Regions from separate parts of the Mesorhizobium sp. M3A.F.Ca.ET.080.04.2.1 genome, predicted to be linked through region 1. Evidence: riboswitches for the same ligand, from Rfam matches in the RefSeq annotation. Region 1 holds a riboswitch; the other holds the start of a gene.
What was found. A riboswitch is a leader RNA that binds a small molecule or an ion and turns the genes downstream of it on or off. The one in region 1 is predicted to bind S-adenosylmethionine.
Positions count from the first base shown of each region.

Region 1 (7,593 bases):
GCCGCCCTTGTTGCCGGGGACCCAGCGCGAATAGGCATCGGCGGTGTCGACGGCGTTGAAGCCGGCCTCGGCAAAGCGGTCGAGCAGGTCGAAGGAGGTCTTTTCGTCGGCGGTCCAGCCGAATACGTTGCCGCCCAGAACCAGGGGCGCGATGGAAAGGTCGGTGCGACCGAGACGGCGTTTCTGCAAAACTGATCTCCGTGACGACTGTGAAGCCTGGAAGGCGTGCGGGTTGCCGCTAAGCTAGGTCTCGCTCTCGGGAGGTCAAAGGCATGGTTTTGCTTTTTGATCGGACCAGAGCAATTCCAGCAAAATGTGTAAGGTTAGGCTCGGCGGGTTCGCCGTAGCCTTGCGTCCGGGATTGCGTGAAAACAAAGAGATGGAGCGTTGGAGGCGATCTGCCGGAAATGCGCTTCACGAAGGCGCGACCCGTCGCCCCACCTCCTCGAGCCAATGGTCGCGTATCCCCAATGCCTTGAGATGCTCGAGCGTGCTGAGCACATAGTCCTCGTTGCGGCCCGATTGACCGACGGCGCCGCGAACGACCGCTGCCGCATGGCTGGCGTCGAGACCGCCGGCATATTGCACATGGGCGCGGTCGACGACATAGGCGACCGCCTCGACGGTTCCACCCGCACCCGTGCCATCCTTGTCGAGCCTGACGTCGAGCTTGCGTTCGAGGTAGACGCTGGTTACGAGCTCGCGCTCGCGCAGATAGGCCAGCGCCTCATCGCGCAGATCGCCCGGCACGCGGAAGGCGAGGCCCACGCAGGAGCCGCCACGATCGAGGCCGAGCACCAGTCCCGGCCGTTCGCGTGTGCCGCGGTGCACGAAGGAATAGACGCACAGCGAACGGCGATAGCCGTGGAGACGGGCGCGCCGCGTTTCCACATGGGCGAATCCTGGCCGCCAAATCAGCGATCCGTAGCCAAAAACCCAAAAATCGCCCATATCGCCAAGCCTGATCGATTCGAATGAAGCCATCGCAACGGTAGGTGTTCTTTCTGTCCCCACCTTGTTGTGCGTAGGACAACCAGCCTGCTCGCTGCATGAGGGGTTAACGAGAGCCGCAGCATGACGTCAAGTGACGAGCGATCGCCGAACCATCGCCGCCGGCTGCTCTGGTTTGCCGGAGCCATCGTGGTTCTGTTCGCGCTCTACAGCGCCGGCTGGTTCTACCTCGCCGACCGGGTCAAGACCGAGGCGGAGAGTGCCGTGGTCGAGCTTGGGGATAAAGGCATCAAGGCCGATTGCGCCAATCTCACGGTCAGCGGCTACCCGATGACCTTTGCCGTCTCCTGCGACAGCCTAGCCTATCAGGACGACGCCAAAAACATCGCCGCCTCCACCGGCACCTTCAATGCGGTCGCGCAGATCACCCAGCCTTTGTCGCCGGTCGCCGACGTCAGGGGTCCGCTGCGGACCTCGGCGCCGGGCATGACACCGTTGTGGATCGACTGGGAGAAGCTGCGCGCCACGGTCAAACTATCCTGGCCGTTGCCCCGGCGCGTGTCGCTGCAGGCGGAAGGATTGTCGGGCCAGACCGACCCGGCCGACGACTCCGATCCGGCCGAACTGTTCTACGCGGCAAAGGCGGTCGGACAGTTGGAACCAAATGGCCCGGATGTCACCTATGCCGGCAGCTTCAGCGATCTCGAAATCGATGCCGACGCCATCGGCGGACGCGTGCTGCCGGCCCTCGACGGCAGCGGCGAGGCGACACTGAAAAACGGCGTCGCGCTGATCGCGACCCCGCCGAAGAGCCTGCGCGGCCAGGCGGTCGACGTCAGCAAGCTCGATCTGTCGTCGGGAACGGCGCGCGTGACGGTGTCCGGTCCGCTCTCGGTCGACGCCGACGGCCTGATCGATGCCGATCTGACGATCAAGCTGAAGGATCCAAAGGCGGTGGCGGGCATCCTTGGCGGCGCCGTTCCCGAGCACAAAAACGAGATCGAGCAAGGTTTTGCCGGCCTGGCGATGCTCGGCAACGAACCGTCCATGCCGCTCAAGATCGTCAAGGGCAAGGCCTCGCTAGGGTTCATCCCACTGGGCAAGATCAAGCCGGTTGATTGAGGGCTGCGATGCCGCGATCCGTCAGACTTCTCAGCGTCGGCGCGTTCACCCTCGATACGATCCTGCGCGTCGAGACGCTTCCCGTGCACCAGGGCAAGTTCATCGCCGGCGACGGTGTCCAGATCGCCTCGGGCATGGCGACGAGCGCTGCCTGCGCGGCGCAGCGCCTCGGTGCCAGCGTGTCCCTTTGGGCGAGCGCGGGCGACGACGCGGTTGGCGACCGGATGGTTGCCGAGATCGCGGCCGAGGGAGTCGACTGCAGCCTGATCCGCCGCGTTGCCGGCGCCCGCTCGGCGCTGGCCGCGATCCTGGTCGATGCCCATGGCGAACGCATTATCGTGCCGTTCTACGACAGGCAGGCGCAGGCCGATCCCGAGACTTTGCCGCTTGCCGATCTTTCTGCCTTCGACGCCGTGCTGGTGGATGTGCGTTGGCCGGGTGCCGCGGCGCTGGCCCTCAAGGCAGCGCGGGATGCGGGCCGCCCGGCGATCCTCGATGCCGACACCGCGCCGGTCGAGGTTCTGGAGCAATTGCTGCCTTTGGCCTCGCACATCGTTGCCTCGGAGCCGGCGGCGCGCATTGTCTGCGGCCACGCGCTCGACCCCGAAAGCGCCTGCGCCGATCTCGCCTCGCGCACCGACGCCTTTGTCGCGGTCACCGCAGGCGCTGCCGGAACCTGGTGGCACGACCGCGAAAGCGGCAGCGTGCGCCACGTCGAGGCGCCGAAGGTCAAGGCGGTGGACACGCTCGGTGCCGGCGACGTCTTTCACGGCGCCTTCGCCGTTGGACTTGCCGAAGCAATGCCGCCTGAACAGGCACTGCGCTTTGCGAGCGCCGCCGCCGCGCTCAAATGCCTGCGCTTCGGCGGCCGGCTCGGCGCACCGGACAGGACCGAGACATTGGCAATGATGGCGGCGCACTGGCCGGCATCCTGACAGGCGCGAAGACTTTCAGGGCTTGGAAGCGGGATGCTCCACCACCTGGCGGCCGAAATCCGGCACGTCGATGTCTTGGCCGGCCTCGATGATCGAGCGGCGGATGGCACGCGTGCGCGTGAAGAGGTCAAACAGCTTCTCGCCGTCGCCCCAGCGGATCGCCCGCTGCAGCGAGGCGAGATCCTCGGAGAACCGCGCCAGCATTTCCAGGATCGCATCCTTGTTGTGCAGGCAGACGTCGCGCCACATGGTCGGGTCCGACGCCGCCAGGCGGGTGAAATCGCGAAAACCCGAAGCGGAGTATTTGATAACTTCCGTCTTGGTCACAGATTCAAGATCGTCGGCGGTGCCGACGATGTTGTAGGCGATGATGTGCGGCAGGTGCGAGACGATGGCCAAAGTCATGTCGTGATGCTGCGGGTCCATCGTGTCGATGTTGGAGCCGCAGCGCCGCCAGAACTCTGACAGCTTCTCCAGCGCTTCCGGATCGGTGTCCGGCAGCGGCGTGAAGATGCACCAACGGTTGTCGAAGAGATCGGCGAACCCGGCATCCGGACCGGATTTTTCGGTGCCCGCCAGCGGATGGCCAGGGATGAAGTGCACGCCTGCCGGCACATACGGCTGCATCTGGGCGATGACCGAGGCCTTGGTCGAGCCGACATCGGTCAGGATAGCGCCCTTCTTCAGCGCCGGCGCGATTTCGGCCGCAACCTCGCCCGAGGATCCGACCGGCACCGAGACGATGACAAGATCGGCATCGCGCACCACTTCGCTGGCGTCGGTCGAGTAGGAATCGCCTAGACTCAGCTCTTCGGCCCGCTTGAGCGTCGATCGGCTTCGCGTCGCTATGGCGATGTGGCGGGCCAACCCCTCCCGGCGGACGACGCGGGCAAGTGACGAGCCGATCAGGCCGATGCCGACCAGTGCGATCTTTTCGAACATCGGTGCTGCCATGTGCTCTAGCTTTTCAGGAAACTCGTCAACGCATCGACGACGCCGCGATTGGCTTCCTCGGTGCCGATGCTCATGCGCAGCGCGTTGGGGAAGCCGTAGCCGGTGACGCGGCGCAAGATGTAGCCGCGCTGGCTGAGATAGTCGTCGGCGGCGGCAGCCGAATGCTTCTTGTCGTCGGGGAAGTGGATCAGCACGAAATTGCCGACGCTGGGCGTGATGCGCAGCCCGAGCCCCGTCACCTGCTCGCTCACCCAGGCAAGCCATTTCTCGTTATGCGTCACGCTGCGCTCGACATGGGCGCGGTCGCTTATCGCCGCGATGCCGGCCTCGATCGCGGTGGCATTGACGTTGAATGGGCCGCGCACCCGGTTGATCGCGTCGACGATATGCGCCGGGCCGTACATCCAGCCAATGCGCGCGCCGCCGAGCCCGAGCTTGGAGAAGGTGCGGGTCATCACCACGTTGTCGGAGCTGCCGGCCAGTTCGACGCCGGCTTCGTAATCGTTGCGCCGCACATATTCGGCATAGGCCGCGTCGAGCACCAGAAGCACGTTTTTCGGCAGGCCGGCATGCAGCCGGCGCACTTCCTGGAACGGCACGTAGGTGCCGGTCGGGTTGTTCGGATTGGCAAGGAACACGATCCGGGTCGCCGGCGTCACCGCCGCGAGCATCGCATCGACATCGGCGCGCTCGTCGGTTTCCTTGACCGCTACCGGCTTGGCGCCGGCAGCCTGGATATAGATCTTGTAGACCATGAAGGCGTGTTCGGTGAAAACCGCCTCGTCTCCGGGCGCGAGATAGGTCTGCGCCAACAGGCCCAGGATCTCGTCCGAGCCGTTGGAGCAGATGATGTTCGCCGGGTTGAGGCCATGCACTTCGGCGATGGCCTCGCGCAGTCGGCGCGCCGTGCCGTCGGGATAGACGTCGAGCTTCGCCGCCACCTGTCGCGCAGCCTCGATCGCCTTCGGCGATGGACCGAGCGGGTTCTCGTTCGAGGACAGCTTATAGACCTTCGTCACGCCGGCTGGCGCCGTGCTCTTTCCCGGCACGTAGGCTTCGATGTCCATGATGCCCGCGCGGGGCGTCGGACGTGGCTGATCCTGCTTCATTGTCACAAATCCGTCGAAAGGCCTCTGTCCACAGGCCGCAGCGGAAATACAGGCCGTGGCCCGGAATGTCGAGGGCCGGCGCTTGCGTGGACCGGGCTGGATCCAAGATGCCGAATGTTGACGAAGCGCGGCGCTGGCCCTAGAAGAGCAGCCAGACTTCCCGTGGTGATTTGGCCGGTCGGCTTGCAGCCACGTTAAACAATTCGCTAAAGGGCCGTTTGCAACCTGTAACCGGCTTTGCGAAGGCAGGCCGGTTTTTTGTTGTCCGCTGCCGGCCGGACACTGCATCGGAAGAGATGCCGACGCGGGAACAATTGAGGGATGCAATGGCCGCTCAGCGCGCTGCAAGGACCAACAATGAGGTCGAGAACCCATCGAGCCCGGTGTTGCGCTTCGGCGCCGACAAGCCGCTGAAGCTCGATGCCGGCACGTTGCTGTCGCCCTTCCAGATCGCCTACCAGACCTATGGCACCCTCAACGAAGCCCGCTCCAACGCCATCCTCGTCTGCCACGCGCTGACCGGCGACCATCACGTCGCCAGCACCAATCCGGTCACCGGCAAGCCGGGCTGGTGGGAGGTGCTGATCGGCCCCGGCAAGATCATCGACACCAACCGCTTTTTCGTCATCTGCTCCAACGTCCTCGGCGGCTGCCTGGGCTCGACCGGTCCCGCATCGATGAATCCGGCAACGGGCAAGCCTTACGGGCTCGACCTGCCGATCATCACCATCCGCGACATGGTGCGCGCGCAACTGATGCTGGTCGACCATTTCGGCATCGAGAAACTGTTTTGCGTGCTTGGCGGCTCGATGGGCGGCATGCAGGTGTTGCAATGGGCAGCGAGCTATCCGGAGCGAGTCTTCGCGGCGCTGCCGATCGCGACGGGCGCCCGCCATTCCTCGCAGAACATCGCCTTCCACGAGGTCGGACGGCAGGCCGTCATGGCCGACCCCGACTGGCACGGGGGGAAATATTTCGATTTCGGCAAGCGGCCGGAAAAAGGCTTGGCTGTGGCGCGCATGGCCGCCCACATCACCTATCTGTCGGAGGCGGCCCTCCACCGCAAGTTCGGCCGCAACCTGCAGGACCGCGACGCGCTCACCTTCGGTTTCGATGCCGACTTCCAGATCGAAAGCTATCTGCGCCACCAGGGCATGACGTTCGTCGATCGCTTCGATGCCAATACCTATCTCTATCTGACCCGCGCGATGGATTATTTCGACCTCGTCGCCGACCATGGCGGGCGCCTCGCCGATGCCTTCGCCGGCACCAAGACGCGCTTCTGCCTGGTGTCATTCACCTCCGACTGGCTGTTCCCGACGGAGGAAAGCCGCTCGATCGTGCATGCGCTCAACGCGGCGGGCGCCTCCGTTTCGTTCGTCGAGATCGAGACCGATCGCGGCCACGACGCATTCCTCCTGGACGAGCCGGAGATGTTCGCCGCCATCAACGGCTTCATTGGCTCGGCCGCCCGCGCCCGGGGGCTCAACCTATGAGCAGTTCGCAATCCCCAACGCATGACCCCCAAGCATGCGCGGCGCTCTTGGGAGAGCGCCATGCGTCAAGAAAAAGATCGGAGGTGCGCTCATGAGCGTCAACCGCGCCCAGCGCGTCGATCTCGACGTCATCAACGATCTCATCCCGCCGCGCTCGCGCGTGCTCGATGTCGGCTCGGGCGATGGCTTGCTTCTGGAACTCCTGCAGGAGGCCAAGCAGGTCGATGGCCGCGGGATGGAGCTGTCGCAGCGAGGCGTCAACGAATGCGTGGCGCGCGGCCTCTCGGTCATTCAGGGCGACGCCGACAAGGATCTCGAGTTCTATGCCGACAAGGGCTTCGACTTTGTCGTCTTGTCGCAGACCCTGCAGGCGACCCGCAACCCGAAGCTTGTGCTCGACGAACTGCTCAGGATCGGCAATCGCGCCATCGTCTCCTTCCCTAATTTCGGCCATTGGCGGGTGCGCTTCTCGCTGCTGATCAAGGGCAGGATGCCGGTCACCAAGGATCTGCCCTACTCCTGGTACGACACGCCGAACATCCACTTCTGCACCATCCGCGATTTCGTCAATCTGTGCGAGGAGCTCGGCGCGACCGTCGAGAAGGCGACCGCGCTCGACGCCAACGGCCAGAAGATCGGGCTGTCCATGCCCTGGTGGTTCTGGAACTTCTTCGGCCAGCAGGCGGTGTTTCTGCTCAGGCGATGACGGTGGCTTCGATTCGCACATTGGCCATGGTTTGAGCCGGCGGGGACATGTCAGCCGAGCAGCCAACCTATTCAGTTGTCCTGGAGATGGAGAATGCCAGATCCATCGACTGGGACGAAATCGGCGCCGGGCTGAAAGCCTTGGCGCGCGACATTGCCGAGATTTCCGCTGCCGGATATGCAAGGCCGAAGCTTGTCGTCTCGCATGGCGGCCGGGAAGCGGACGCGGACGCGCTGCGCAGCAGCATCGAAGCTGAGGCGCCTCAGTTGGCGCAGGTTGCCGACCTGGCTTTCGCGGCCTGTCCGGCCGGCCGGTACTAT
Region 1 covers NZ_CP034451.1:4,411,585-4,419,177, reverse strand. Annotated here, with positions in the region: gene EJ074_RS21120 (aldo/keto reductase) at 1-189, opposite strand, end outside; gene EJ074_RS21115 (gamma-glutamylcyclotransferase) at 415-951, opposite strand; gene EJ074_RS21110 (DUF2125 domain-containing protein) at 1,075-2,073, shown strand; gene EJ074_RS21105 (sugar kinase) at 2,082-3,008, shown strand; gene EJ074_RS21100 (prephenate/arogenate dehydrogenase family protein) at 3,024-3,962, opposite strand; gene hisC (histidinol-phosphate transaminase) at 3,968-5,071, opposite strand; SAM riboswitch at 5,224-5,301, shown strand; gene EJ074_RS21090 (homoserine O-acetyltransferase) at 5,398-6,567, shown strand; gene metW (methionine biosynthesis protein MetW) at 6,659-7,273, shown strand; gene EJ074_RS21080 (glycosyltransferase family 2 protein) at 7,321-7,593, shown strand, end outside.

Region 2 (7,593 bases), 1.8 Mb from region 1:
CAATTCCAGGAACAGCGCAGAGCGGTTCTCCGTCCGGAATTGCGTAAGACGAATACTTAGAGCGGGCAGCGTTTCGGTCGAAATGCCGACCCGCTCCAGCGAGGAAGGCAGGAGGCATACGGGTCCAGATCGCGAAGCTGCCGGCAGCGGGCCGGCGCCAAAGAAGTCCCGTCAAGGACCAGCCTCGCGACCGCAATCCGGATGAAGAGTTTCAACCGTGGCACGGATCGGTTCCGGGCCGCGCCCGGTAGGGTTTGCCGATGGGCAACCCGCCTAAGGCAGAAGAAAGAGGGTGCACCATGCTGATTTCCCAGATCCTCGACGACGCCGAGACGATCCGCGTCGTTGCCCGCAGCGGCGGCAAGACCCGGATCATCAACGGCGCGCGCAGCGTCTATTCGCTGGCCATGGAAGCGGCGCGCACGGGCACCGGTCTCGAAGCGCTGATCGAGCGTAAGGGCTATGGCGAAGCGGTCGATCTCGACGCCGCCTACAAGAAGGGGCGGGTGGTGTCGCCGATCAATCATCCTGATCCTGCCCATCTCCACCTGACCGGCACCGGGCTCACACATCTCGGCTCGGCGGCGACGCGCGATTCCATGCACAAGAAGCTCAGCGACAGCGAGGAGCAGCTGACCGATTCCATGAAGATGTTCCGCATGGGGCTGGAAGGCGGCAAGCCGGCCAAGGGCCAGATCGGCGTGCAGCCGGAATGGTTCTACAAGGGCAACGGCACCATGGCGGTTGCGCCGGGCGCGGCGCTGATGTCGCCCGCCTTCGCGCAGGACGCCGGCGAGGAGCCGGAGATCGCCGGCATCTATGTCATCGGCGATGACGGCGCGCCGTTCCGCGTCGGATTCACCCTGTCCAACGAGTTTTCCGACCACGTCACGGAGCGGGTGAACTATCTGTTCCTCGCCCATTCCAAGCTGCGCAATGCCTCGTTCGGGCCGGAGATCCTGATCGGCGACCTGCCGGCCGACATACGCGGCTCATCACGCATCTATCGCGACGGCAAGGTGCTTTGGGAAAAGCCGTTCCTGTCGGGCGAGGCGAACATGTCGCACACGATCGCCAATCTGGAGCATCACCACTTCAAATATTCGGCCTTCCGCCAGCCGGGCGACGTGCATGTGCACATGTTCGGCACCGCGACGCTGTCCTTCGCCGACGGCATCAGGACCGAAGAGGGCGACATGTTCGAGATCGAGGCCAAGGATTTCGGCCTGCCGCTGCGCAACCCACTCGAGATCGAGAAGCCGGTGAAGGTGGCGGTGAAGGCGCTGTGAGGTGAGAGCGTGATCTCCCCCCTCGTGGGACCCACGAGGGGGGAGATTGGCAGCTTCAATCTCAATAAATATCGAAGTCGAAATACTTGGCCTGGATCTTCTTGTAGGTGCCGTCGGCGACGATGGCGTCGATGGCCGCGTTGAGGCGGTCGCGGAGCGCAGTGTCCTCCAGGCGCACGGCGATGCCGGCCTCGGTCTCGGTGCCCTTGACGTCGCCGACCAGCTTGCAGCAGCCGTCGCTTGCCTTCTTCAGCCAGTCGACAAGCACGAACTTGTCCGAGATGACGGCGTCGAGGCGGCCGTTCTGGAGATCGGTGATCGCCTCCTCCTGAGTGGGATAGAGCTTGGCTTCGGCGCCGGCCTTGGCGTAGGCGTCCTGGGCATAGTCCGCCTGCGTGGTCGAAGCCTGGGCGCCGACCGTCTTGCCGGCGAGCGCGGCGGGCTCGGTCGAGGCAATGTCGCTGTCCTTCAGGGCCACGAGCGCAAGAGGCGTGGTGTAGTATTTATGGGTGAAGGCGACCTGCTTCTTGCGTTCCTCGGTGATGCTCATCGAGGCGATGATGGCGTCGAACTTCTTGGCCTGCAGCGCCGGGATGATGCCGTCCCAGTCCTGGGTGACGATCTCGCATTCGACCTTCATCTGCGCGCAAAGCGCATTGGCGATGTCGATGTCGAAGCCTTCGACCTTGCCGTCGGGCGTGATGGTGTTGAAGGGCGGATAGGCGCCCTCGGTGCCGATCTTGATCTTTTCGGCGGCGCTGGCCGAACCAGCACCAATCGCCAGCATGGCAGCGGCCGCCGCCGATATGATCCATCTCGATATCTGCATGTTCGTCTCCCTCAGTGAGGCTCGACCGGTCCACGTAGCCAATCATGGCCGGCAGGTCCCGGCAAGCGGAGTCTGAGTTGACGATAATCGGAGCGGTTCCCGCTCCGATCATTTTTCGCGCTTCCGGACGAAAAACTGCTGCGCAGTTCCTGGGATTGCTTAGCGCGCAGCGCGGAAATGCTTGGAAAGCTTCAGCCCCTGCGCCTGGTAGTTGGAGCCGAGGTCGCTGCCGTAAAGCGCCTGCGGCCGCTTCAGCATGTGCTCGTAGACCAGGCGCCCGACAATCTGGCCGTGGTCGAGGATGAACGGCACCTCGTGGCTGCGCACTTCGAGCACCGCGCGGCTGCCGCTGCCGCCGGCGGCTGAGTGACCAAAGCCCGGATCGAAGAAGCCGGCATAGTGGACGCGGAACTCGCCGACCAGCGGGTCGAAGGGCGTCATCTCGGCGGCATAAAGCGGCGGCACATGCACCGCTTCCCGGCTGACCAGGATGTAGAATTCGTCCGGGTCGAGCACCAGTTCGCCGGCGCCGCTCTTGTAGAGCGGCTCCCAGAAATCGACCACGTCCTGGGCGGCGCGCTTGTCGACATCGACGAGGCCGGTGTGATGCTTGCCGCGATAGCCGACCAGGCCGTCCTTGTCGCCGTCGAGGTCGATCGACAGCGCGATGCCGCCGCCGGAAATGTTGGGCGGCTCCGTCGCGACCAGCATCTCGGCGCCGTGAAGGTCGCGCAGCTCCTTTTCCGATAGCACCGCATTGCCGATGCGGAAGCGGATCTGCGACAGGCGCGAACCGGCGCGCACGACGATCGGGAAAGTGCGCGGGCTGACCTCGAGATAGAGCGGACCATGATAGCCGGCGGCGATCTTGTCGAACTCGTGTCCGCGGTCGGTCATGACACGCGTGAAGATGTCGAGACGGCCGGTCGAGCTCTTCGGATTGGCCGAAGCCGAAATATTTGAAGGCAGGGTCAGGCTTTCGAGCAGCGGCACGATATAGACGCAGCCCGTCTCCAGAACCGCGCCCTCGGCAAGGCTGATCTCATGCAGCTTCAGCCGGTCGAGCTTGTCGGCCACCAGATGATCCGGGCCGGGCAGGAAAGAGGCGCGCACCCGGTAGGCCTTGTCGCCAAGCCTGAGGTCAAGGCTCGCCGGCTGGATCTGGTTGGTGTCCAGCGCGCGCGGCGATTTCAGCGCGCCCGACTGGAACAGCGCCGCGATGTCCTGGTCCGGAAGAATGCCTGTCTGCCGCAAGGTCTGGCTCCGCTAAGGCCGGGCAAGCACGTGATTGTAGCAGGCTCCTGCCGCAAAACCGTAAGGGTTTCGCCCTACCTGCCTGGCACAACCTCTTAATGAAGCCGGCAATTGACGCAAGCGCGGCACGGGTCTAAAGGGTCGTTATCCCGTGGTGATTTGGCCGGTCGGCTTGCAGCCACGTTAAACAAGTCGCTAAAGGACCGTTGGCCGCAAGGCCGTATGGACCGGTTGCGACGTCGCGGCCGGTCTTTTTGTGTTTGGAAGCAGGGCTATGAGCAGCAAAAAGCGTAATTGGAAGCCTCAGACGGCACTCGTGCATGGCGGAACGCTGCGTTCCGGCTTCGGCGAGACTGCCGAGGCGATCTACCTCACCCAGGGCTATGTCTATGAGAGCGCGCAGGCGGCGGAAGCCCGTTTCAAGGGCGAGGAGCCGGGCTTCATCTATTCGCGCTACGCCAACCCGACAGTCGACATGTTCGAAAAGCGCATGTGCGCGCTGGAGGGCGCAGAGGACGCGCGCGCCACCGCTTCGGGCATGGCGGCGGTGACGGCGGCACTGCTCTGCAGCGCCAGGGCCGGCGACCATATCGTTGCGGCCCGCGCCCTGTTCGGCTCATGCCGCTGGGTGGTCGAGACGCTGGCGCCGAAATACGGCATCGAGGCGACGCTGGTCGACGGCACCGACATTGCGAACTGGGAAAAAGCGGTCAGGCCGAACACGAAGCTGTTCTTCCTGGAAAGCCCGACCAACCCGACGCTTGAAGTGGTCGACATCACTGCCGTTGCCGCGCTCGCCAACTCGATCGGCGCCAGGCTGATCGTCGACAATGTCTTTGCCACGCCGCTGCAGCAGAAGCCGTTGCAGCTCGGCGCGCATATCGTCGTCTATTCGGCAACCAAGCACATCGACGGCCAGGGGCGCTGTCTCGGCGGCATCATCCTGTCGGACAAAAAGTGGATCGACGAGAACCTGCACGACTATTTCCGCCACACCGGTCCGAGCCTCTCGCCCTTCAATGCCTGGACGCTGCTCAAGGGCCTGGAGACGCTGCCGCTGCGCGTGCGCCAGCAGACGGAAAGCGCCGGCAAGATCGCGGACTTTCTGGCGGAGCGGCCGGAGATTGCCCGCGTCATCTATCCGGGCCGGGCCGACCACCCGCAGGCCGATATCGTCAGGAAGCAGATGTCGGGCGGCTCGACGCTGATCTGCCTCGACGTCAAGGGCGGCAAACAGGCGGCATTCGCCGTCCAGAACGCGCTCGACATCGTGCTGATCTCCAACAATCTCGGCGACGCCAAGAGCCTGATCACCCATCCGGCGACGACGACGCACAAGAACCTCAGCGACGAGGCGCGGGCGGAGCTTGGCATCGGGCCCGGCACGCTCAGGCTGTCCGTCGGGCTGGAGGATACGGATGACCTGCTCGCCGACCTCGAACAGGCGCTGAAGGCGGCCAAGTAGGCGGTGCCGGTTGGGCGCCGCTTAATGCATGTCGCTAGAAGTGTGCAGCGGTTCTGGGACAACGACATGCATCAAAGCAAAGGCCTGAAGCGCGTGAACTGAATTCGCTAATGCGTATCAGTGCGACCCGCTTTAGGCGCCCTCTTCCAGCTCGGTCATCGCATTGGCGCGGATGGTCATGGCGTTGCCGCGCCAGTCGACGGCACCGCCGAACCAGCCGCGCGCCCAGATGGCGGGAAGCAGGGCGTCGCGCACCATCATCGCGGTGATGCTGCGCGGCGATAGATACCAGCCCTTGGACGAGGCGAGCAGGCATTCCGGCAGATAGGCGATGGCCAGCACGCAAAGCGCCGTGGCAGGCAGGCTGACGCCGGCGCTGGCCGCCGCGATCAGCGCGAGCAAGAGCGGAGCCGCCACGCCGGTGAGGACCTCGGGGACGAAGAATTGCGGGAAGGTGACGCGCCGCAGCCTCGCCCAGCGCGCCTGGCGCGACCAGACTTCGGCGAGCCGACGCTGGCCGAGCGGCTGCTCGAAGGGCGCTGCGACCAGATTGACCTTCAGGCCAAGCCCGTTGACCAGCTTGGTGGCGGCCGCATCCTCGGCGATCTCGGCAGCCAAAGCGTGGATGCCGCCACTGCCGTCGAGCAGCGGCTTGTTCCACAGCATGCTCTTGCCTTGGGCAAAGCCGAGGCCGAGCGCTTCGCCGGCATATTGCCAGCGCGCCTGCAACGTGTTGAGGAAGGCACATTCGACCTCGGCCCAGAAGCCGTCCGGGCGCGAGCCGATCGGCGTCGAGCAGACGAGGCCGGTATCCGGCCGCCATGCCGCCAGCAGATGCTGGACATAGTCCTTCGGCATCAGCACGTTGGAATCGGCAAGGATCACCCAATCGTTCCGGGCCGCCTGCCATCCCTTGACGCAATTGTTGAGCTTGGGATTGGCGCTCACCTTGTCGTCGCCGATGAGCAACCGCGCCGGAACCTTGGGGTATCGCGCGATCGCGGCACTGACGAGTTTGATTACCGGATCTTCGCCATGGGCGACGCAGAAGATCAGCTCGTAGCGCGGCCAGTCGAGCGAGAAGGCGCGCTGGAGCGTCTCCCTTGTGAACGCCTCGACGCCACGCAGAGGCACAACGATCGAGACGGCCGGCTGCTTGCTTGCAGGGGGAGCAATGACGTGGCGCCGCTTCAGCCGCGATGCCGCCAAGAGGATGCTGGCGAGATTGGAAACAAGTAGGGCTGACGAGGTGACGGCGGCCGCGAAAGTCAGTTCCATCGAAGTCTGGCACTCCCGAAAGGCCGCCCGCGGCCATCCATTCGACGGAGCGCCCGAGTCGCCCGACACGGTTTGTGCACACCAACCATTGTCATGTGTCACTCAAATGACATTGTTTGGCGGCACTGCGCGTCGAGGTCGGGAGATTGGGCTGCCTTGCGTTGATAATGCCGCGCAGCGCGACAAATATTTCCTGCCGCAGCACCGGAGTTGCTCATGTATCGCGCCGTGACGCGGAACATAGAAGTGCAGGTCAGGCCGTTCTTCCTGGAGGATCGCTCCGATCCATCAGAGAACCGCTATGTCTGGGGATACCAGGTGACGATCGACAATCGATCGGAAGAGTTCGTTCAGCTTCTATCGCGCTACTGGCACATCACCGACGGTCATGGCCGCGTCGAGGAAGTGCGTGGCGCGGGCGTCGTCGGCGACCAGCCGGAACTCAACCCCGGCGACAGCTACCAGTACACGTCGGGCTGCCCCCTCTCGACGCCGTCCGGCATCATGGTCGGCCACTATACGATGCGCAACGGGCGCGGCGAGATGTTCGACGTCGCGATCCCGGCCTTCTCGCTCGACATGCCGGGCACAAGGCGGACGGTGAATTAGTGCCGGCCTGTCCGCGCATCTTGGCGCCACATATCGACTGGCTGCATGCGCCATCTCTGCTCCAACTGGATCAGTCCGATTGGCGCTGCCGCAGGATCGGCACTTTCGCCAAACGCAGCGTCCAATGCCAAGCGATGCCGTGAAAGCGCCGCGCCAACAGGAGTGTCCGGCCATGCTCGAAGCAGCAGCCTCATGAGCAGTATTGAAACAGGATTGTTTCTCGGCCGGATACCATTCGCGAAAGTCGGAACGCGACCGGAAAGTCTTATTGTCATCAACGGCGGTCAAGGGTTCATGATGAAGCCCGAACCTTCCAGATTGGAAAAGGACGCCAGACGGCTCAAACGGATCCTTCCACCGGGCATGAGCTTTGTGCTGATCAGCTACGATCCAGATCCAAAAGACGATGTTTCACTCAGGAATATGGCTCGAGACATCTCAGAGATCATCGACACCAACCTCAACAAGCCGGCACGTTTGATGGGTATTTCCTATGGCGGCGTGGTGGCAACGCATGTGGCCGCAGACTATCCCGACTCCGTGGAAAAACTGATCTTACTGGCGAGCGCACATGGCTTTTCGGCCGATGGAAAAAAGCGGCTCCACAGACAGATCCAATTCGCGAAAGACGAACAATTTCATGTGCTGGAGGAATTCGCGACGGTATTTCGGCGACCGTGGCTGAACCTGCTGTTGCGTTTTCGCCTGATGTTCAAACGCAGATTGATTGCACGAATGGGAGCCCAGAGTTCAATCGTCCGCTACCTCGAAGCAATGCTCCACAACAATGTGACGAACGAAGACCTTCGCAACATCTCGGCCAGAACCTTGATCCTAGGCGGTGAAAGGGACCAGTTCTTCGGCAGCGG
Region 2 covers NZ_CP034451.1:2,617,470-2,625,062, forward strand. Annotated here, with positions in the region: gene araD1 (AraD1 family protein) at 300-1,289, shown strand; gene EJ074_RS12545 (ABC transporter substrate-binding protein) at 1,351-2,118, opposite strand; gene EJ074_RS12550 (2'-deoxycytidine 5'-triphosphate deaminase) at 2,278-3,372, opposite strand; SAM riboswitch at 3,514-3,591, shown strand; gene EJ074_RS12555 (O-succinylhomoserine sulfhydrylase) at 3,647-4,837, shown strand; gene EJ074_RS12560 (ceramide glucosyltransferase) at 4,970-6,115, opposite strand; gene apaG (Co2+/Mg2+ efflux protein ApaG) at 6,332-6,724, shown strand; gene EJ074_RS12570 (alpha/beta hydrolase) at 6,917-7,593, shown strand, end outside.
Region 2: it holds a riboswitch for S-adenosylmethionine, as region 1 does, so the genes downstream of both, EJ074_RS12555 (O-succinylhomoserine sulfhydrylase) here and EJ074_RS21090 (homoserine O-acetyltransferase) in region 1, are expected to answer to the same signal.